Regions from separate parts of the Paenibacillus sp. MZ03-122A genome, predicted to be linked through region 2. Evidence: riboswitches for the same ligand, from Rfam matches in the RefSeq annotation. Region 2 holds a riboswitch; each other region holds the start of a gene.
The links. A riboswitch is a leader RNA that binds a small molecule or an ion and turns the genes downstream of it on or off. The one in region 2 is predicted to bind cyclic di-AMP.
Positions count from the first base shown of each region.

Region 1: another riboswitch for cyclic di-AMP. It lies ahead of NLX74_RS23065 (resuscitation-promoting factor); the one in region 2 lies ahead of NLX74_RS15395 (TrkH family potassium uptake protein).
Region 3: another riboswitch for cyclic di-AMP. It lies ahead of NLX74_RS25120 (C40 family peptidase); the one in region 2 lies ahead of NLX74_RS15395 (TrkH family potassium uptake protein).

Region 1 is NZ_JANAVI010000017.1:76,241-84,094, forward strand. It holds gene purR (pur operon repressor) at 1-480, opposite strand, end outside; gene ispE (4-(cytidine 5'-diphospho)-2-C-methyl-D-erythritol kinase) at 662-1,516, opposite strand; gene NLX74_RS23040 (small, acid-soluble spore protein, alpha/beta type) at 1,661-1,840, opposite strand; gene veg (biofilm formation stimulator Veg) at 2,003-2,284, opposite strand; gene yabG (sporulation peptidase YabG) at 2,486-3,382, opposite strand; gene rsmA (16S rRNA (adenine(1518)-N(6)/adenine(1519)-N(6))-dimethyltransferase RsmA) at 3,438-4,322, opposite strand; gene rnmV (ribonuclease M5) at 4,330-4,875, opposite strand; gene NLX74_RS23065 (resuscitation-promoting factor) at 5,022-6,170, opposite strand; cyclic di-AMP (ydaO/yuaA leader) riboswitch at 6,442-6,724, opposite strand; gene NLX74_RS23070 (TatD family hydrolase) at 6,926-7,696, opposite strand; gene NLX74_RS23075 (HD domain-containing protein) at 7,739-7,854, opposite strand, start outside.
Region 2 is NZ_JANAVI010000006.1:237,065-244,918, reverse strand. It holds gene uvrC (excinuclease ABC subunit UvrC) at 1-393, shown strand, start outside; gene NLX74_RS15400 (type II CAAX endopeptidase family protein) at 362-2,092, opposite strand; cyclic di-AMP (ydaO/yuaA leader) riboswitch at 2,354-2,506, shown strand; gene NLX74_RS15395 (TrkH family potassium uptake protein) at 2,915-4,255, shown strand; gene NLX74_RS15390 (potassium channel family protein) at 4,273-4,950, shown strand; gene NLX74_RS15385 (LysR family transcriptional regulator) at 4,956-5,861, opposite strand; gene NLX74_RS15380 (succinate dehydrogenase cytochrome b558 subunit) at 6,088-6,762, shown strand; gene sdhA (succinate dehydrogenase flavoprotein subunit) at 6,855-7,854, shown strand, end outside.
Region 3 is NZ_JANAVI010000026.1:15,125-22,978, forward strand. It holds gene NLX74_RS25085 (PAS domain S-box protein) at 1-438, shown strand, start outside; gene rluF (23S rRNA pseudouridine(2604) synthase RluF) at 489-1,190, shown strand; gene motB (flagellar motor protein MotB) at 1,327-2,154, opposite strand; gene motA (flagellar motor stator protein MotA) at 2,147-2,941, opposite strand; gene NLX74_RS25105 (hypothetical protein) at 3,129-3,422, shown strand; gene NLX74_RS25110 (4a-hydroxytetrahydrobiopterin dehydratase) at 3,540-3,839, shown strand; gene NLX74_RS25115 (GNAT family N-acetyltransferase) at 3,918-4,424, opposite strand; gene NLX74_RS25120 (C40 family peptidase) at 4,730-5,230, opposite strand; cyclic di-AMP (ydaO/yuaA leader) riboswitch at 5,236-5,373, opposite strand; gene NLX74_RS25125 (hypothetical protein) at 5,649-6,476, opposite strand; gene NLX74_RS25130 (M1 family metallopeptidase) at 6,488-7,854, opposite strand, start outside.

The DNA of each region.
Region 1 (7,854 bases), on a different contig from region 2:
TACGAGGACGACTGGCAAATTCAGCTGTGCTCCGGTTGCATAGGCAAGTGGAATACCCTTGGTCTCCACCGTCATAACCACATCAATCTGACGATTGGCAAAAGCGGTCGCGAATATTTTACCAGCTTCGTTCATCATCGCAGGTTGGCCCAGCAAATCGGACAAATACAGGTATCCTCCCGGTAATATGCGGTCAGGCTGCTCCAGTTGCGCACACAGGTCGTTCGCAAACGCAAGCGCATGCTGCTTGGAAAGCCTCGGGATCAGTTTCACGCCCCCTGCCGCTCCCGCCAGTGTCAGAAGCTCGCCAGTGCCCTCATCCTCAAAAACTTCCTTGATGATGGCCAGATCCTCGCTTATGGAGGACTTAGCTGCCCCGTAGCGATCCGCAAAATGAGTAAGAGGCACCAGCGTATGCGGCCGTGACAACAAAAATTGCGTCATTTCCACCAATCGTGAGCTTCTTTTAAGTTTTTTCACAACAATTCCTCGCGATCTATTCTCCTGCCGCCCGCTTTGTACAGTAAAGCACCGGCGGACTGGCCGGTTGCTGGCGGAATGTAAGTGATATAGTAAAATCCGAATATTTAATAGTAAATATATCATCTTCGTACGTATTTGTACAACAATTACCACTATAATAAGAAAAAAATATCTAAAATCAGGTCAAAAGTCGTACTGCATACACATCTTTACAAAACCCTCTTAATCCATTGTAAATCCGTGGCACTTTGGCTTCCTTCGATACCAGTCCGAACACTGTAGGTCCACTACCTGACATCAGCACACCATCTGCTCCTAAGCGGATCATGGAGCTTTTAAGATGCTCTACCTCTGGATACAGCTTTAGTGTTACATCCTCAAGTACATTCCCCAGCGCGTTGCATACATCGGTAAATGAAGCGTTATGGATCGCATGCTCCATCTGGCGGGCAGACGGGTGGTGCGCAATCTGATCTGCTTTGACACGACCATACACTTCAGCCGTCGATACATTAATCGGCGGCTTCGCAAGGATCACCCAGCATTGTGGCGGATTCGGAAGTGGCTTGAGCAGTTCTCCGCGTCCACTTGCTAAAGCTGTACCCCCTGTAATACAGAAAGGTACATCTGAGCCCAGTTCCGCACCCAGTACCCTTAATTCGGCATCCGAAATACAAAGCTTCCATAGCTTGTTCAGTCCACGCAGCGCTGCGGCAGCATCACTACTTCCACCCGCCAACCCTGCCGCCACCGGGATATGCTTATCCAGATGAATGTGGACGCCCGTAGACACGTTATAACGTTCTTTGATCAGACGAGCAGCCTGAAAAGCCAAGTTCTTTTCATCCAATGGTATGTACCCGGCTTGACTTGAAATAATAATGGTATCACGCGGTAACTCAGACATCGTCAATCGGTCAGACAGATCGACCATGGTCATAATCATTTCGACCTCGTGATAACCATCGTCCCGCTTACGTAGAACATCAAGCATTAAATTGATTTTCGCCGGTGCTTTTTCATATATTTTCAAGGCGTTCACCCACCTTCAACTTTTCCCTCAAGACAGCTTAACATATTATATCAGACTCAGCGTGTCAAGTCATGAGGTTCAAAAAAGCGGAGATGACCCGGTCTAATCCCGGATATCCCCGCTTTTCATCAGCACCACCGATAGCTACGATTTGCGGGAAGCTGCCTGCTCGGCAAGTTGGATAGCCCGCTTGACCATATTGCCCGCATCCTTGGCTTTAATGCCTCCCCAGCCTTCTTCCTTGACCGTGTCGTAAAATCCAAGATCTTTGGCCAGCTCGTACTTTAGCTCCTCCGACATGACACTCCGTCTTCTTCGGCTCATACATACGCCTCCTTCAGCAATGGAATAAGGAAGATCATTCCCGGCTTAGTATGTGCAGAGATGTCATGCTTCATCCTGCTCTGTATATACAAAACGGCCCCGTCATTTGAAATGACGAAGCCGTCGTTAAACCTGCAAAGCTGGTATAAATCACGAAATCAATTAAGGTGTTTCAAAATATTCGACTACACTTGTATGGGAGTCGGGATCATATACGCTGACTTCTACCGACTCGGTAAGAATGTCAGCATAGCTGTAGGAGACACGTTTAAACGTCTGTTGCTCCTGATCCAGCTTGACGATAAAAACAGAAGGGTACGTTTCTTCCAAGACACCAGTTCGTTCGACGGTCTTACGGCGTCCGCCGTTAGCCCGCAGCAAAATTTTTTGCCCTACATGTGCGTCGAGACTGCGTTTGATTTCCAACAGCGTATTTTTAGCCATTGCCTAACGACCACCTCTTTCCTTGTCCATTATAACGAATTTTAGAGGGATTGTCAAATCAAGCTAAATATTATAACAACACGAAAAATAAGTTGTCAATTTAATTTTTTGCGAACAGGAATAATTTATATAAAAAATGACAAAAAGCCTCTGAAAGCAGAGGCTTTTTGCTCAGGTTAGTCCTATTGGCACATTTGAATCCTAGATTGCGGAAGGCGTTACTTTAAGCGTTGATAAATTTTCAAGCTTCGGCAGGCCGATGCGATAGCTTCCCCTAGTTTCAATTCCACCCACTCCGCGACTGCCACTGATTGTCTGGTGAAACAGGTCCCCCATGTTGACCGTATCACGGATCGAAGTAAAGGCCGCCTTGGCAGCCACGTAAACGGGGTCCAGCGCGTGAATCAGGATACGCCCTGGTGAGCTGGCGAAGTTCGCTCCCGCACGTAGCAGCGCCTCAAAATGGGACTGGCACGCTCCCGCTACAATCGTCAGGGAATCCAGATGACGTTCATATTGCCTTGCTACCTGAATTGCCGCCACAAAATTTTGCGAATTTTTATAACTTTTCAAGCTGTACAAATCGTAAGGCTGTGGCTGCTTCAGTACACCGTCATGTCCAGTAATGACTACGATATCCGGGCGGATACGAGGAAGCAGTCGGTACAACGTGTCCGCCATTGCCGATTCGTGAACGTGATGTCCCTCTGCAGGAACACGGAGCTGTTCATATAAACTGAGACATTTTTTCAGATAGCTGGGATCTCCATCCAGGTGAAGAACCTTTCCCGGCATTTCAAAATACGTTGACTCGACCGGATCACTCCAGTCCCCTACCAGAGCTGCCTGACTACGAGCAGCTTGCTGCTGGCGTGCCCGTTGCAACAGATTAAGAGACTCACCAGCCTTAATGTGGGCCTGCTGAGTCTTACCGCTAATCTGGTCTGCAGGCACTCTGACCAGATCGTTCACCGGGGAATCAGCCAGCAGCCGAAATTCTATTCCCTTAATGATCGCTTTATCCCGCTGGATGTCCTCAACACGAAACGTGACATCTCCGCCGTACGATTTCCGAACGACCAAGTCTCCTAAACTCATCACACTGTATCACCCCTCCTATATCGTATGGGTGAATGCACAGTTTGGTTCCAGCTTAGGATATACCTGCCTCCAACAGCACAGCGCTGAGACGCGCAAATTCCTCAATACTTAGCGTTTCTCCTCGACGGGAGGGTTCAATACCAGCTTGTTGCAACAGCGGCTCCAGCGTGTCCCTGTTCTCTTTGGTGAAGAAACGGCTTTTCAAGTTATTGGAAATGGTTTTACGACGCTGAGCAAAAGCAGCATGAACCACTTCAAAGAAGTGCTTCTCATCCACCACTTCCACCGGAGGGGCTTCCCGTACACGCAGCCGGATGACTGCAGACTCCACATTTGGCTGGGGAATAAATACTGTATTCGGCACAATGCAGACTAATTCAGGTTCGCTGTAATATTGCACTGCAATGCTCAGACTGCCGTAATCCTTCGTTCCAGGAGACGCAGCCATGCGCTCAGCCACTTCTTTTTGGATCATAACGACGATATTCTCCAGAGGGAGCTTGTCCTCCAGCAGCCTCATCAGAATCGGTGTAGTAACATAGTACGGCAGATTAGCCACGACACTTACTTTACTCACGTCTGCAAAATCGGCTGCGAACACCTCACGTAAATCCAGCTTCAGCACGTCTCCATGACGTACCTTCACATGCTCGTAAGGGGCCAACACCTCTTCGAGAATTGGCAGCAGCCGCTGGTCAATCTCGACAGCGGTAACTGCCTTAGCCGATTGCGCCAGCTTCTCGGTCAAAGCGCCAATCCCAGGACCGATCTCAAGTGCACCCTTCGTCTCATCCAATCCGGCAGCATTTACAATCTTATTGAGAATATTTTGATCAATCAGGAAATTTTGTCCCAAACTCTTTTTGAACGAAAAACCGTGCCGTTGAATAATTTCCTTCGTACGCCGCGGTGTTGCTATATCTTGAATCCCTGCCATACGGACATCACAATCCTTCACTTTCAATTTGTGCCAGTGCCCCGGCAAATTCCTCGCGGCTGATCTGAAATACAGACAGCCGTTTATGTAGCTGCTTTCCGTTACAATAACCAATACCCAGCACATTCCCTAAGGCCATACGGCGTGCAGCAGCATTGGGATGGGTGATGAGTCCAGCATCAATCAGGTCCGCCCACTCAATCAGCGGGTCGGCGCCTTCCACTGTCGTATGAACCCGTGCAAGAGCGTGTCTGATCGCATCTGGTGAGGCATTCTCCACGCCAATATCTCCTTTACGCGTCGCTTCTGCCTCGGGTATAAAGGCCTGCTTGCAGCCGGGTACCTTGGAAGCGATAATCTTACGGATGCGCTCCCCTGCATGATCGGGATCGGTTAAAATAATGACCCCCCGCCGCTCCTGCGCCAATGCAATTTTACGCAGCGTCATTTTATTAATGGCGGAGCCGCCAGTTTCTATCGTATCCGCTTCAACAGCGCGGCGAATGGCCACCGTATCATCCCGGCCCTCTACCACGATCACTTCCTTGATCATTTGTGTTTCCCTCCACTGCTACACAGCAAGCTATATTTATCTTTCCCTGCTTTTGAAAACAAAATAAGAAGAGGATATCCTCTTCTTAGCATGGCATAACTATGTTGTTAATACTATCGCATTGCCCTCAACATACACAACCTGTTTTAGTTGATTTCAGGCTTTACCGGTCCGATAACATATACGGTTTTACCGTGCTTACGACCAAATTGGTTGGCTCGGCTCAAACTCTCATAATACACATCGATTTTGTGGCCTTTAATCGCGCCACCGGTATCCTCCGCACGACGGAAGCCCACCCCTTCGATATACACCCACCAGCCGATTGGAATTATACTCGGATCGACCGCGATGGTGCGTCCTTCCGTGACACGTGCGCCGGATGCAGTACGTGTACCGATACCTGGCTCCTGTGAGGAATACGCCGTCATGGAGACGTTTTGTAAAACTTTGCTATATTTAAAATTTACGCCTGCTTTACGGACAGCACTGCCCGAACTAACCGTCGTTGCCTTAACCGCATCATTGGGACCGACGGAAGCAGCAAGAACGACCGGTTTTTTCTTCGTTCCTACCGCAATGACCTTATCCACCCGGTTCTGTGCAACTTCCTTGTTAACCAGCTGTTTGGATACCAACTTTCCATCATGATATACCTTTTGAACGTGCTGGACGACCACACCCGATTTGCCGCTTTGAATGACCCGATTATCGCCTTTATAAAGACTCGGATCGGCCGTTTTGATGACCTGATAAGGCACCTGTTTTTTCTGTTCGACCTGCTGTTTCTTCACACGGACGATTTTTATGTCCATGTTAGACGAAACAGAGGCATCCAACGCAGGATAAACTTTATCCGTTGATGATAATTTATAGCCCGAGGTACGAATGGCACCTTCTACTGTATTTTCTGTTGTGTACAGCTTTTTCGTCTCATTGCCTGAAGATACTCTGACTTGATTGGCACGTTTAATGACTACGCGATCGCCATCCTGTATTGCTCCATTTAGCGGCATGGAAACTGTATCATGCGGCTGAAGTGAAATGGAATGCTCGCTCAGCAAATCTTGAAGCATGGATTCCCGGGTTTCTACCGCAGACGCCTTGCCATCGATGACAAAAAAGACTTGTTTTTTAGATTGCGTGTACATCAGAATTGAAATCATAATCGTTAGCGCGATTAGAAAAATAGCAACCAAAGCAGCCTGGCGCACATTCTCTTGCTTCCAACGCAATACGTAAGACATGCTGGATGAGCGTGACTCATGGGTATCCTTTTTTTGGAAAATGCCCATTTCCTCCGTCCTCCTTACATAGCCCGCCGTCTGGAGTAAGACATAGTTGAGATTTGACGTGACTATAACAGATTTTCTACAAGACAAGCCCAAACTACGACTGTCCTGCACCATGTACCCGTCTTCGCGGCATGCTGTCCTCCCCTGTTTAACCACAGTATGATGACAGATTTTCTTTTATTCACAACAAAAAAAGCCAGAGAAAGAGACTAGAGAGCTCTTTCGTGGCTTCCGGCATGTGTGAATATGCGGGAAAACTCATGCACGAGATGGCTTCTCTCTTGTTACGCTTACGGGGTTAGCTGTCGGGTTCGGACGTAGAGAGTCGCCCTAGCTTGGGTCAACCGCTCATGGCGGTCGCCTTCACATTCACCCCGAAGACCCAGAAAGAAATCGAAATACGGCTCCTCCACCTGTTCAATCCCATCCGGGAAAAGAATTTAGGTCGAGCCGGCTGGCGGAAGAGACGTTCCCTTCTTGCACATACGCCGGACGTACTGTAAGCCATATCGGTTCCCCCGTTCCCTGTAAAAGGGACTCAGCGAGACTGGTTCATGAAATGACTTGTTGATGTTTACATTCAAACAACAATTCACTGAAAAGATGATATCCTGTTTCTATGCATGTTGTAAAGCAGGTTTCAAGTACATTTTTTAAAATATTCGGTTAAAATATTGTAATATTCTCGAGTTTCCTGCAACAAATTCATGATTAGCTTCGTCTATCTCTTTATTTTGATCGATTTCTTCACTTTTTCATTGAATGTCAAATCGTTCCAGGGCATTTCGGGTCGTTATTGACACTAATTCCTCCACTGTAATCCCTTTGATTTGGGCTGCAGCCTCTGCTACCAGTCTCACATGTGCAGACTCATTTCGCTTCCCACGATACGGATGAGGTGTCAGATAGGGAGCATCAGTTTCAATGAGCAGACGGTCCAGCGGCACCTGTGCGAGCACCTCTTTTGGCTGCTTGGCATTTTTGAACGTTATTGGACCACCGAAGGAAAGGTGAAATCCCATATCCAGCACCATTTTGGCTGTCTCCCAGCTACCCGAAAAAGAGTGCATGACTCCACCAATCTCACTCGCTTTTTCCTCGCGCAAAATCTTAACAATATCTTCATGTGCATCCCGGTTATGAATAACAATGGGCATCTTGAGCTCACGAGCCAGACCAATTTGGTTTCGAAACACCCGATGCTGCACATCCTTCGGTGATGTATCCCAATAATAATCCAGACCGATCTCCCCGATGGCTACAACCTTCTTATGACTGCATAACGATGCAATCCATTCTAGATCGCCCTCCTGCATTGTAATCGCATCCTGCGGATGCCATCCAACTGCTGCATAAATAAAATCGTACGTCTCGGCCAATTCCATGGTGGATGGAATGGTCTCACGATTAAATCCGATATTGATCATCCGCGTTACTCCTGATTCGACAGCACGTGCTATAACTTCTTCACGATCTTCGTCAAATTGTGGCGCATCCAAGTGAGTATGGGTGTCGAATAAATCCAAGGTTTACATCTCCTTTTTTTACTTACATTTCTATATAGTTGTCTATTCTTTGACAAAATAATTCCTTATTTTGGCAGGTAACCTGTCTTTTACCGCGTTCAATTTATTCTGGGGAAAATACATATGATATTTTCCTCGGTGAATACCACTTATTGAGC
Region 2 (7,854 bases):
GATGTATTGCAAAATGAGCTGGGTTTGTTCATTCCTGTGTGTGGACTGGTGAAGGATGCCAAACATAGAACTTCCCAACTATTAGTGGGAGAGTCCTCTGAGGCCGTGACACTTGCACGCAATAGCGAAGAATTTTATCTACTGCAACGGATTCAGGACGAGGTTCACCGTTTTGCTATTACGTTCCACCGCGAGCAACGCGGCAAATCTATGGTAACTTCACGGCTGGACTCCATTCCAGGCATTGGCGAGAAACGGCGTAAGTTACTGCTTAAGCATTTTGGATCGCTCAAAAAAATAAGAGAGGCCAGTGTCGAAGACTTCCGGCCTCTCTCTATTGGGGATAAGCTTGCGCGTCAGATTATAGCTGCCCTTCGGGAGGAGGAGTCGTAGAATACGGCTCCTCTTTTTTTATAGGTTCAAACATAATTCGATTTGGCTTTTTAGGACTAAACCAATAAATGATGTAACCCACGATGGCTGGAAGTAAGATCCAGAATAGACCAGCGCTCACATTCACAGTGTCTCCCAGACTCATCACACTAAGTCCCATTAAAATGCTGTCAAAAATAACGTGGCTGAACATGGCGGCAATAAAGCCGTAACGCAGAAACACAAAACTGAACAGCAAACCAAGAAAAGTCAGCTCAATAGGTCTGGAGATCACCGGATAGATCGGATAAAGTGTATGTCCCAGTGCCCAAATCAGCGTGGTGATCAGACACGCAACAAAAGTGTTTTTCACTATTTTTTTGACCATCGGAATACCAAATAGACGGTAGACAGTCTCTTCTCCAATACCTGCCATCCAGGCCATAATCGGCAGTAGCCATGGATAAGCCATATTGTAAGGGGATTGCGTGGCATCTGTGGTGGAGAATGTATTAAATGTGCGCTCCAGTATAAAGAACAAAATGGATTGTACCCCGAGCAAAATAAAGGCCCACAAGTAGCCAACATACATACTGCGAAGCACATACAGCCCGTAGCCCGGCTCTTTCGCACGCGGCCATGCATTCAGTCCAACCTGACGCATAAGCCCGTCACCGCCGACCAAGGAGAAGTAGAGCGCTACAGCCATGAAAAAGGTAACACCAATCTGGAAAACCATAAGAAATATAAGGATGCCCTTACCGCCTGCTTCTGCTTGCAATAAAGGCAGCATGTTCATGGTCCCAGCTATACTAGCAATAAAGTATACAACGGATAGAACAATGCCGCGTACAAATGAAGTATGTCGTCGGGTGAGTGACGCATACACAATGGCAAGTACACCCAGTACAAAGCTAAATAGGGCATAACCCGCATAGGTCATCAAATTCGCCCAAAATGTTTGCTTTTCGATATAATCGGTATAGGACGACGGGGCCGAAAAGCTTTGGGTGAAGGAGCGAACATCACCGTCTTCAAAAGTAAAAGCCAGTGTAAGTACCGAGGCGCCGATTTTTTTATCGTCTACGGTATACTTTAATCCGCCTTCTTGTTCAGTGGTTGCAAGCTTCAAATCCGACGGCTTAAAGCCAAAGCGCTTGACCCATACTGCGGCCGCCTGCTCCTTGGCTTCGAGCGTCATGCCGTCCTCAGCCACACGTACAAGCCTGTTACGTGCTTGTTCATCCGTAGAAATATCAGCCTGTGTGTAATTGGTGCTGGAGGTGATCCGTTTAAAGCTAACGACCTTCCCAGTGGATAGATCCACATGAATTTGCAGTTTGCTTTTCGCTGAGGATTCAGGCAGATCGACCCGAAAGGTTTCGTAAGGGTAACTTTTTTTCCATGTACGGTCGTACTGCTGAAGCAGTTTTTCTCTAGATAAATAACCGTACAAATCTGTTTCGGCCTGATAGGTCACGACAGGCTCCTCAGGCTGTGATTCAGTATAGCCCAGCTCGGAGCGGGCGAAGTCCAATGCGTGTATGACCGCTTCTTGTTTGCTGATGACCTTTGCGTTCATTACTGATTCTGGACTCGGATTGCTAAGCGAGGGAATAAGCAATTGAAAGATAAAAAAGCAAATCAGGCCAATCCCGCCCAGCAAGCCTAATTTTTTGAAGTTGGCCGTGAGCACGACCGGTTTCCCGATAGGATTCATGAGTTTCCTCCTTAATCTGTAAATAAGAACATCCATTAAAGATATCATACTGCACAGGTTCCCGCCAACAGACCAGCGATATTCATGAAAATAGAGTGAAAGCACTTTAAAGTTCCAATAAAATTAGATAAGCTGCGATTAAACGATGCCCATTCGCAAAATAAAGCCAATTTCACGTTTTTTCGGCGAAATCGGTTTTGTGATCTGGATATAGAAGGATTATAATCTTGAGGCAATGCCTATGAAATACATAGGTAATGATATACAGTTGAGCCGAATTTCTATGGGAAAACGGGGGAACCATGTTACTGGGGTGAATTTTACAACCGATCCTGCTGGATCGGAAGTGTAAATAGGGCATACTGTGCTGCCCGAATCCGTCAGCTAACCTCGTAGGCTATGAGCAGGAACCAAGTCAGGCACTCGGTTTTCCGGTGTCTTTTTTTGTGCGTATAAAAGTGTTTGGATTGGTTAGACCGCTGCGGGTGCAGATTATTCTTCCGATTGCTGTTATCCCCGGATTTTTTAATTGTATACCCCCTTTAATGGTTAAAATCCGGAGATAAAGGCAAACGCTTCGCTTCTTCAGAACAATTCTGCCCCCTTCGCTACTGCCCGCCAATAGCACAGGGGGCCGAGTAGTGCTTGACATGCATTCTTCCTGTATTCAGGGAATGCTAATTATAGTTAACTAAGGTTTGGAAAAATCAAAAAATTCAGGGGCAACGACGATCGAAAGATCAAATGGAACGCGTAGCGAGCTTACACCGTATTAAATCACTGATTTATAGTTTTAAGGATTAGGAGAGAAGTGATGAATAGATGAATCCCAATGCAAGCTGGCTTCGGCTTTCTCCACCGCAGATATTCGTTGCGGGCTTTGCCATTATCATTCTAATAGGTAGTTTATTGTTAATGCTGCCGATTTCCAATACAACAGGAAAGCCACTTGCGTTTATAGACGCTTTGTTTACTGCCGCCTCTGCGACCTGTGTAACCGGGCTTGTCGTAAAGGATACCGGCCTCTTTTTTACCACTTTTGGTCAAGTTGTCATCGTTGCGCTGATCCAGATCGGCGGTCTTGGCTTTATGACCATGGCTACCTTGATTGCACTGGTGTTCAAGCGTCGGATTTCCTTGCGGGAGCGTCTCATTTTGCAGGAAGCGATGAATCAGACTTCTGTAGAGGGAATTGTCGGATTAATCCGTAAGGTATTACTGTACTCACTGGTTATTGAAGGCGTATGCGCTACGATATTCTCGGTTCGCTGGTCCTTTGATATGCCCGTAGGCAGGGCGATTTATTTTGGAATCTGGCATGCCATCTCCATGTTTAACAATGCTGGTTTTGATTTATTCGGTGAATTTCGCAGCTTGACAGGTTATGTATATGATCCGATTGTTAATTTTACCGCAATGTTTCTAATTATTTCTGGCGGCATTGGTTTTGTAGTGATGTCAGACCTGGCAGAATATCGCAAGCGCAAGAGACTGTCCTTGCATACCAAGGTGGTACTCAGCATGACGGGCGCTATGATTGTAGTCGGCACGCTCGTGATTTTTGTATTTGAGTTTACGAATCCAAAGACTCTTGGCTCGCTTGATTGGGGTGGTAAGCTACTGGGATCTTTATTCCAGTCCGTTACTCCCCGTACCGCAGGTGCCAATACACTGGACATCGCAGGCTTGCGGCAGGCTACGCAGTTTTTTATCATCATACTCATGTTTATTGGGGCTTCCCCTGGCTCTACTGGAGGCGGGATTAAGACCACAACATTCGCCCTGCTCATTGGAGCAGTGATTTCGATGCTGCGGGGGCGGGAAGATATTGTACTGTTCAAGTACCGACTTGCGCAGGGACGAATTTACAAGGCTTTGACCATCACACTGCTGGGGTTGCTGTTCGTGATCGGGGTGACCATGATTTTGTCGGCAACCGAAGATCATCATTTTCTGATGATCTTGTTTGAGACGGTGTCTGCGTTTGGTACGGTGGGGCTGTCGATGGGGCTTACACCTGATTTAACAGTCATAGGCAAGCTGGTGATTACCCTGACGATGTTTGCAGGTAGACTGGGGCCACTCACGCTAGCTTATGCACTGGGGCCGAAAAAGGGTAAAGAATTATATCGTCATCCGGAAGGCAAAATGATTATAGGATAAGGAGTTTTCGAGTAGATATGAAAACGCAGCAGTTTGTAGTTATTGGCTTGGGGCGGTTTGGCTCAAGCCTGGCTTTGCAATTGGTGGATATGGGGTGCGAGGTGCTAGGCATTGACCGGAATGAGGATGTTGTGGACAGTATGAGTGAGATGTTGACACATACTGTCGTGGCGGACGCTACCGATGAAGACTCGTTGCGATCACTGGGCATCCGTAATTTCGATTGTGGCATTGTTGCTATTGGTGATGACATTCAGGTAAGCATCCTCACCGCCATTTTGCTGAAGGAGCTGGGTGTGAAAAAAGTTGTAGCCAAAGCCATATCTGTGCTGCACGGGCGTGCGTTAGAAAAGCTCGGTGTGGACCGGATTATTTATCCAGAACGGGATATGGGTATCCGGGTGGCTCACCAGCTAGTCACGCCTAATTTGCTCGATTATTTGGAGTTGTCTAAGGAATACAGTATTGTGGAACTCAATGTACCTGCATGTCTGAATGGCAAAACGCTAGCAGAGCTAAATGCCCGTACCCGCTTTGGTTGTAGCGTCGTGGCGCTTCATACAGCGAACGGTATCCTGATCGCACCGACGGCTATGGATCGGCTAAAAGCAGACGATATCATGGTCATCATCGGCTCGAATAACAATATCGGTCGCTTTGAGGATGAGGTTGTTAATGTTAATGAAGAGGATTAAACCCTCTACACCATACGGTAGCCTGCAAACGACGCACGTGTCTCGCTAATCCAGCGTCGTGCTGTCGGACCGAGATCGGTCGTCTCCGAGTAAATGAGGGAGGTCGTTCGGCGTGTCTCCTTCAAATCGGGCAAGTACAATGCAGTGAGTCCATTATCCCGTAATAGTTCGCTACGCAAATAGGATTTGGGCAGCAAGGCAGAAGCCTTACAGGTTGGAAGCAAGCGTACAATTGCCTCGAAGGAGTCGATTTCCATACGGATATCCGGCATGATGCCGCTGCGCTGGAACAAGTCATCCGTCAGACTGCGGTACCAGGTTCCTTTGGAGAAAATAATCATCGGCAATCCTTGCAGATCTTTCATCGAGGCCGTTCCTGTCTTGACGGTTAATTCATGTCCAATGGGAACAACGAGCTCCAAATGATCATCAAATAGCGGAATGCAACGCAGTCCGGCTTCATGAATGGCAGACCCGACAATACCGGCGTCTGCTTTTTTGTCACGTACAAAGGCGACGATTTCATGAGTTTTACCGGTGAGCAGCTTTAGCTCGGTTTGAGGATGCTTGCTCATGAAAGCTTCGACGAGGGTAGGCAGCGTCGTTTGGAGTGTCGTGAGACTAGCCCCGAGTGTAAGCATACTCTGGGCTTCATTTTTGTGCTGGGACAGCTTTTGTAAGAAGCGAAGCTGTCGTTGCCGTTGCTCTAGCGCGAAGGTATAAACAAATCGGCCAGTGGACGTAATTTCGAGCCGTTTGCCCCGACGATCAAAGAGATTCACACCCAGCTCTTCCTCCAGCTTCGCAATTTTGCGAGACAGGGCAGGCTGGGACAGATTCAGCAGTTTGGAGGCTTTATTCAGGCTGGACTGCTCGACAATGACGGCAAAAGCGTTCAAATCCTCAAACAAATCATCCACTTCCTCTCTATATGCAAAAAAGACATAATAATTAATACGTATATTGCAATTCCATTATAAGCCGAAAAGGAGTAACATGAAAGCGACACAAGATGTTCACACTTTTGTTTTTCCTTATAAGGGACACCTTGTTGGACATTTCCTGTCGGAAACTGTCATTTTATATGTTATATTACTATTGAAAACGCTATTATTGGGAGAAGGGAGCATGACCTAGATGAGAGGATTTTATTCCAGAAAGCTGCATTCGCTTCTTGGCGTCATTCCGCTGGCTCTATTTTTTGTTGAGCATTTGGTGACGAACTTCACAGCGGTGGAGGGCGGCAAGGAAGGATTTAATCGCAGCGTGGCCTTCCTGAATGGTTTGCCACTGGTTATTGTGCTAGAAACGTTATTCATCTACTTGCCATTACTGTTCCACGGAATTTATGGCTTGTATATTGCGTATCAGGCTGACCCGAATGTCAAAAGATTCGGCTATTCACGTAACTGGCGCTTTCTGTTCCAGCGTATTTCCGGCGTCATTACGTTTGTATTTATTATCTGGCACGTATACGACACGCGCTTTCAGGTGGCTCTGGGTAATGTAACCCATGAGGAGCTAGGCGGCGTCATGCATGGCATCGTGACGAACCCGGTTTATTTCATTTTGTATTTAATCAGTGTCGTTTCGGCATCCTTTCACTTTGCTAACGGACTGTGGGCATTTATGGTCAGTTGGGGGATTACTGTGGGACCGCGTGCGCAAAAAGTATCTTCTTATATCTGTATGACCCTGTTCGTGGTGGTGTCTATCGGCTTCATCGCTTCCCTGCTTGCATTCCGCAGTGCGGAATTTCAGGAAACGGCAACTGCCTTGGTGCAATGCGGCGCTTTTAAACAGCTACTATAAACGACTCATATCAATTATACATCGTGTTGAGATTCTATTTTCAAACGTAAAAGGGGATTTGGTTAAAATCCTAAAAAAAGGAGTGAGCAGAAATGGCAGCATCCAACATTATTGTCGTGGGCGGCGGTCTGGCAGGTCTAATGGCTACGATCAAGGCGGCAGAGGCGGGAGTTCACGTTCATTTATTTTCTTTGGTTCCGGTCAAAAGGTCCCACTCCGTTTGTGCTCAAGGCGGCATCAACGGTGCGGTAAATACCAAGGGTGAGGGAGACTCACCCTGGATTCACTTTGATGATTCAGTCTATGGCGGGGACTTTCTGGCCAACCAGCCTCCGGTAAAAGCGATGTGCGAAGCGGCTCCGGGGATCATTCATCTCATGGACCGCATGGGCGTCATGTTTAACCGGACACCGGAAGGACTGCTGGACTTCCGCCGCTTCGGCGGTACCCAGCATCATCGGACCGCTTTTGCCGGTGCGACGACAGGACAGCAGCTTCTGTACGCTCTCGATGAGCAGGTACGGCGCTGGGAATCTGCGGGTTTGGTGACCAAGTACGAGAATTGGGAGTTTTTACAGGCTGTACTGGATGATGAAGGCATCTGTCGAGGGATTTGCGGGCAGGATTTGCGTACGATGGAAGTGAAGACTTTTGCGGCGGATGCAGTTATTTTGGCATCTGGTGGCCCCGGGATTATTTTCGGTAAAACCACGAATTCCGTCATTAATACGGGCACAGCTGCTGGTGCGGTGTATCAGCAAGGCGTACGCTATGCGAACGGTGAGTTTATCCAGATTCATCCGACGGCTATACCAGGTGATGACAAGCTGCGTCTCATGTCCGAGTCGGCACGGGGAGAGGGCGGTCGTATTTGGACGTATAAGGACGGTAAGCCATGGTATTTCCTCGAAGAAAAGTATCCGGCTTACGGAAATCTGGTCCCTCGCGATATTGCGACACGTGAAATATTCAGTGTATGCGTTGATGATGGACTGGGTATTAATGGCGAGAACATGGTCTACCTTGATCTGTCACACAAGGACCCGAAAGAACTGGATGTAAAGCTGGGCGGCATTATTGAAATTTATGAAA
Region 3 (7,854 bases), on a different contig from region 2:
GATGTTCGCTATATTGTGAGCGACGTGATTTCTTTACTAGATAGTCAGGCGCACCTGCTGGGCATTGTATTCAATCTTCAGGTCACGGACGAGCCTGCCCTAGTATACGCTGAAGAAAATCAGTTAAAACAGGTATTCATTAATTTACTTAAAAATAGCATGGAGGCTATGAGTAAAGGTGGTATCATCACGATTCATTTGTTCTTGGAGGGAGAAAGCGTTAAAATCTCTATACGGGATCAGGGAGCGGGTATTCCCGCAGAAATGCTGTCCAAGCTAGGAGAACCTTTTTTCACAAACAAAGAAACAGGGACAGGACTAGGACTTATGGTCAGTCAGCGTATTATACAGAGTCATAAAGGCACACTGGATATTGAAAGCACAGAGGGAGAGGGAACGACAGCCCTGGTGCAGCTTCCAATTGCCAAGCCGGAGTAACGGGCTGGGCGCAGGAGGAAGTGTGTTAGTAGAAATGGAGGGTACACAGGTTGCGCATTAACAAGTTTATCAGCGAAACCGGTTTTTGCTCGCGCCGCGAGGCGGACAGGCTGGTAGAGAGCGGCCGCGTGACGATTAACGGCGAAGTGGCTGTGCTGGGTAGTCAAGCGGAAGAAGGCGATGATGTTCGCGTGAATGGCAAGCCACTGCGCGAGAAGTCCGATCACGTCTACATTGCATTGAACAAGCCGGTGGGCATTACAAGTACAACCGAGAGCCATATTAGAGGCAATGTTGTTGATTTTGTGGGGCACCCACAGCGGATATTCCCGATTGGACGCCTGGATAAGGATTCGGAAGGTCTCATTTTACTTACCAATGATGGAGACATTGTGAATAAGATTTTACGGGCAGAAGGCAAGCATGAGAAAGAATACATCGTAACGGTGGATCGCCCTGTCGTACCGTCTTTTGTGCAGGGCATGTCCAGCGGGGTGAAAATACTCGGCCAGCGGACGCTACCTTGTGAGGTGACGCGTGTATCTGAGTATGTATTCCGTATTATCCTGACTGAAGGGAAAAATCGTCAGATCCGGCGTATGTGTGCTGCCTTCGGTTATGAAGTAAAAAAACTGCAACGGCTGCGAATCATGAATATTCGGTTGGGGTCCCTTCAGAAAGGTGCCTGGCGTGATCTGACAGAGGCTGAGAAGCAGGAGCTTGGCCAGATGCTCGATTATACGCTTAGCTAATGCCAGAGGGGCTTTGTATAGCCTACAGCGTATGATCCTCGTATCTGACAAGTCCAGATTATAGGAAGCACTAAACAAAGAGGCACCAGCTGCATAAAAATGCGGCGGTGCCTTTGTTCATATAACATATGCATAATCAACCTTCATTCGAGCTTGAGGTAGGACTGATGACTTGTGTCCCGTTCTGATATTTGCGGAGAACAGATATTTCAACACGACGGTTTTTGGAGCGTCCTTGGCCATCTTGATTGCTTGCCAATGGACGATACTCGCCATAACCGATGGATACAAACTTGGTTGGATCGAGATCTGGATTGAGCAACAAGATACGCAAGAAATTCAGAGAGCGCTGGGCGCTCAAATCAAAGTTGGACGGGAACTGGCTGTTGGAGATCGGTACATTATCCGTATGACCCGATACGATAACATCATAGCCAGGGAACTGCTGGAGCATACTAGAAATAGACTTGGCCAGCTTTCTCGCTCCCGGTTTTACTTCGGCTTGCCCGGATGAAAACAGGGCATTATCACTAATGGTGATCATCAGCTGGGATTGGTTCAGCTTGGTATTCAGCAGAGGTGACAGGCCGTTATTTTGAATATATTGATCCATCTGTTTTTTAAGCTTTTTTAAATCTTCTTCTTCCCGCTGGGCAAGCTGTTTTTGCAGTTCAGAGGTAGAAGTAGCTTTCGATTTTAAGGGTTGTGATACTTGTTCTTTATTTTTGCCCATATCCATGGATTGTGACGACGGATTCGCGGCCGAGTGATCCAGCACGCCAGTGCCCCCACTAAAAGCTGAACTCAGGGATTGAGCCATAGTTTCAAATTTTTTGGCGTCGAGCGAGCTCATACCGAATAAGACAATGAAAAGAGCCAACAGAAGGGTCATTAAGTCGGAATATGGCAACAGCCAGCTTTCGTCAGCATGCTCTTCATGCGGTTCATGTCTCTTTTTACTCACTGGAATCGCCATCCTTCTGGGTCAATGTAGCCCGTTCGGTCGGAGTCAGGAAGATCGTCAGTTTCTGACTGATGGCAATTGTCGATATCCCCGATTGAATGGAAAGCAGACCTTCGACCATCATTAATTTAAGCTCCACTTCTTTTTTGGATAACCGTTTCAGCTTGTTGGACATCGGATGCCATAGAACATAACCTGTAAAAATACCGAGCAACGTCGCAATGAAGGCTGCTGCAATGGCATGAGAGAGCTTTTCCATGTCACTAAGGTCAGCCAGAGCTGCGATCAGACCTACAACCGCACCGAGTACCCCGAGCGTTGGAGCGTACATACCGGCTTGGGAGAAGATCAGTGCGCCAGAGCGATGTCGATCCTCGGTAGCATTGATATCCTCCATCAGAACGTCCCGTACGAATTCCTGATCATTGCCGTCAATAATCATTCGCATGCCGCCACGCATAAAGGGATCGTCGATTTCTTCTACCTTGGATTCCAAGGCGAGCAGACCTTCACGACGGGTAATGGATGCCCACTCGGTAAACGTACCGATGAGCTCTTTGCGGTCTAACAGTTTTTGTTCGGTGAAAATAACCTTGAACAGCTTCGGAATCCGTTTGATTTCTGCCATCGGGAAGGCCATAAATATACTCGCTGCCGTTCCGACGAAAATAATCATGTAAGCAGCGGGATTATTGACCAAATTGACGACCGGAGCGCCTTTTAAGATCATCCCGACGACCAGTGACACAATCCCGAGCACAAGTCCGATAATGGTTGAAATTTGCATGATACACCTCATCCATGAGAATAGATTTTGAATCCTTTCATGCCGCCGGGGTCGTCCTTGCCCCAAGCGCGTCATTACAAGACGGATTATAGTATTTATCGACAAAACTCTCTTTTTTGTTAAGTGCGAATTTCCGGTATAATAAGGTGATTATGTATTGAATGGCGGAACCATTGGAGGAAATGGCATGGGAGTAAAGCATGGGCGTGAGTATGAACAAATTTTGAACGATTTGACAGAGGCTGTGGGGCGCATCCCAGATAGCTATGAATTTTTTGAGATGGAAGCAGAAGATTGGGACAGGCTGGATCCGGCGGGACGTCAGGAAGTCAATGAAGCTTTGGCAGAAGACTTATTTTATGCACTGGGTACAGAGCCCACAATCACTGTAGGGAGTGGCGTTGTGATCTATGAGCCGGAGCAGCATCGCATCTATGTACTTATTGGGGACGAGGAGCTGACGTCAGTCCCTTTGATTTGAGGTCCGTCTTATGGATTTATCAACGGGGCCGTGGTAATATGTACACCAATATATCGTAGTTTTGGCCGTATTTAAGCGGTCGAAAGGCTTCCGTATAAACGGGGAGGAGTTCGTAACATGCCTTTTACACAAGAAGAGATTGAAGCACATCTGGAGAAACTGGAGGGCTGGGAACTGGAGGAAGGACGTTGGATCGTCCGAAAATATAATTTTTCCAGTTTTATGAAAGGGATTGCATTTGTGGATGAAGTTGCCGCTATATCTGAAGCATTCAATCATCATCCATTTATTACGATTGATTATAAGACCGTGACTCTGCGTTTGACCTCTTGGGACGACGGCGGTATTATGGCCGTGGATATTAAGGAAGCCCAACAATATAATGAAGCTTTTGAAAAAATGCGCAGCAGTCATTGAGCTTGTAATGATCTGTCGTATGATGATAGAAGCGCCTTCGCTATACAACATCGTGGTTGTATGCCGAAGGCGCTTTTATCATAGAATCTGGGTTGGGTGCTCGGGACGATATACCATACAATAAAATGGTTTTTTGCCATCAGGAGTCTGGCGTTCATAGGTATCTGTAAGCTCAAATCCAGCCGCCTTGTAGGCCCGGATAGCGCGCCCATTCCAAGTGAGCACCTCTAGATCAATTTCATTCTTCGGGTTGCGTCGTTGAGCTTCCTCTGCAATGGCACGGACAAAATCAGAGCCTTTGCCATGTCCGCATCTGTCAGGATGCATTCCAAGACCTAGCCGGGTCACACCGATCATAGGAAAATATTGAGCAAATCCCGTCAGTTTGTTCTCTTTATCCAGTACGGCAACATATTGCTCTTGGCGAAGCGTGGGACTTCCAAATTCGACTTCAAGCGCCTTCATTTGTTCCCAGGGGAGCCAACCGTATATGTTATAAGGTGGATCATATTGCCACTCACAGATTGCAGCCGCTTGATGCTCGTCCATCGGTACGATCCGATAGTTGGATATTGAGGCCGGCATGTGTTCCATCCTCCTTTTACACAGGTACTTCAATCATTAACAACAGATTGTAGACAAGTTGCAGAGGAATGGCAAGCGTGTTTATTTCATACCTAAGTCGGGTATACATTCAATAAGAAGGAATTACTGCTCATATGCTCCCCCAGCGGTGACGGTAAAACCGACGATGTTCGCTACAATTGAAACCTTTTGAGGTCTCAGTTCGTCAGTAAAGATAATAATTGCTGATGTTGTGGACATAAAAAACCGCAATTCGATTCCGGCCAGAATCAAATTGCGGCTAGGGTTAGCTTGCTGTGCGTTAGTTATTCTACGTTATCGTCATCAGGAATGTCTGAAGCTACAGAATGGTAAGCGTCTGTGCTCATAATTCTTTTTGCACCAACATAGCGGTTAGCGTAATAATTTTCGTTCAGTGAGCTAACTACTACACCACGTGAAGTCGAGGAGTGGGCAAATTTCCCTTCACCTACGAAGATACCTACATGGGAAATGCCTCTTCCTGTGGTGTTGAAGAACACCAGGTCCCCAGGTCTCATTTCATCTCGGGATACAGAAGATCCCATTTTGAATTGTGATCCAGATTGATGCGGAAGTTTAATTCCCAGTTTGTTGTATACGTACATTGTGAAGCCGGAGCAATCGAATCCCTCGAGTGTAGTGCCTCCGCTTCTGTAGTTCGTTCCTTTGGCATCTTGGATGACCTGGTCCATCTTAGAGTCTGCATATGCACTGCCGCCACCGAATGTAAAAGATGTAAAGGCAATGGCAAGACCCATAGCTGCGATCGTTAGCTTCTTCTTCAAAAAAAATATACCCCTTCCAATGCCTGCGAGGTTAGCTTAAGGATTCGGTAGAAGGTTCCCCTATGACCACTCTGTTGCGAGATCAATTCACCCAAACTGGTTCCCCCGCTTCCTAGGTGCCAGGAATTAGGCTTAACTTAAGATGTGCACCTTGGAGAGCAGTATTCACAATAACGTTATTTTTGAGATAAAGGTTACAATAAAGATTACAAAGTTGTTACTATCAGTTCACTGCGATTATTGTAACAAAGACGGCTGGCTTTGGCAAATGTTTCATTGCAAAAAGTTACAAAAAAAATCTGCTCCTAATGTCCCAGGAACAGATCTTGTTAACAGTATTCAGTTATGTGTCGTTTGCGCGGGTATGAATCATGTTTTTCGACAGACGGAAATGAAGTAAAAAACATAAAGGCAGGGCTTAGCTTCTACTAGAGATATCGGTATGCCATAGTCTGTACTGCGAACTGATATGCCACAGCCTGACCAGACTAGTAACAAAATGATACGATTGCTGGAGAATGAGCGCCAGCATGCCAGTCCAAATCATCGCCACGGTGCCAAATAGACCGAAGACCAGCAGCACACAAGCACCGAGCAAAAGGGATATACCGACAGCTGGGAGGAGCTGGCGAAAGAAGGCGAGCAGGGACGATAGTATGGCGTGACCACCGACAGTACCCAGTTGCATATACAGGATGCACTGCCGAATGAACCATCCGTATGCCATCCATCCAATGACATAGGGCAATAAATGCAGCAGATAAGAGGAAGATTGAAGTGCTCCTGCTACAATAGGGTAGAGTCTCGGTACTACCCAAAAGGCGGGAAGCAGCAGCAGTCCCAACTCGATGGTGTAATACAACAGCGACGACATGCCATGGCGTTTCATACCCTTGAAAAAGGACAGGCTTTGCGGTTCAGTCGCATCGGTATGCAGACTTTGATATATTCCGGCTCTAATGAAGGGAGTGATCAGTATGCGTAGTACAGTCGCCCCTAGTAGTATCCACAAATACACATGTACTTCCCGGCTGTCCATCAGAGCAATCTGACTCTCCATCCAAAATAAGGTCTGTCCCAGTTCGTTTTGACCCTGATCAGGATAACGGAGCAATAGCGGGATAACGGCAGACTGCACCAGCCGATAGAGAAACACCCCCCACAGTAGTCGATACAGAAATAAAATGATAACGATATAGAATCGTATGCGCACCAGCGCCCAGCCCTCTTTTATAACAGTCCGCATCTATAGACACCTCACCATGACAGACTTCCAAGCAGTGTCTCCAACAGCTTGGTTACACTAACACTCCAACGGGTTTGTTGCTTTTCGTCCAATTCGGCCTTTAGGCTATTGTTAATATGCTTGTTCTCCAGTGCAATGGTATATAGGGGATCAAGGGTTACATAGGAAACGGGAGAAGTACTTTTGATCCGAAAAGTTGTGCTTTTGCCCGCGCCGTCCCAAGCCTTGAATATCGTGGTACCATCCTTGAAGGTAAATTGGACAGGGATCTTGGGATAATCCGCCCCTTTTTTGCTGACCGTCACGACTGCTTCATATCCATTCTCCAGCTTGTGGTTTGTGATGTGATCCACTGAAAAGTCCGCCATCTGGCCGTCATATACATACTGTTCAAAATAGTGGCTCCATGAGCGTCCGGTGACTCTCTCCACGATACGTTGAAAATCCATTGAGGACGGATGCTTAAATCGGTACGTCTGGACGTAGGTCCGCATAATGCGATCCATTTTTTTCATACCCACCTGACGTTCAATGCCCCGTAGTACCAGCTTGCCTCGAGAGTAGGCATTTTGCGCATACTCAGCAGCTGAGCCATACTTCCATGACTCACGGTTTAGCGGCTGTGGGGAAGCTACCTGTCCCGATTGTAATGGCAGGTTGGGGGTAAGCCCATATTCTTGCTCCATAAGCCGCTCCTCTGCATAGGAGGTGAAGCCTTCATCCAGCCACGGCTCCTCAAATTCATTATTGGCTACCATTCCGTAGAAATATTGATGTCCAATCTCATGAACTAATGTCCGTTCCAGACTATAGCCAGGATTCAGATTACCCGCAGCAGCGGCCGTGATGAGTGTCGGATACTCCATACCGCCGGCTCCATTGCCTGATTTGGGTGGAACCACGATGGATAGGGTGGAATATGGATAAGGCCCGTACCATTTGCTGTAGTACGAAAGGGCGGCCTTCGCTGCGCTCATATAGCGCCCTTTGAGCTCCTTGTGCGACGGGTCAAGGTAGAGCTTGATTTTGACACCAGGGACTTCAGCAGAAGAAAAGGGTTCTTCTACGGTTACAAAGTTGGGTGAAGCGGACCAGGCAAAATCGTGTACATCATCGGCATAAAATTGATATATTTTTTGGCCGTTCTGTCGGACGGCACCACGGGTGGGAAATCCGGTCGCTGCTACGATATGAGTTTCAGGCACCCGAATCCGTACGCTGTAAATTCCAAAATCGGCATAAAACTCGGAGTTACCATGATACTGGTGGAGGTTCCAGCCCTCCTCGGCGCGTCCACGCTGTCCTTCAGTCTCGTAGACGCTGAGCTTCGGGAACCATTGCCCTGCCATTACAAAATCATCTGTCGCACCCATACGAG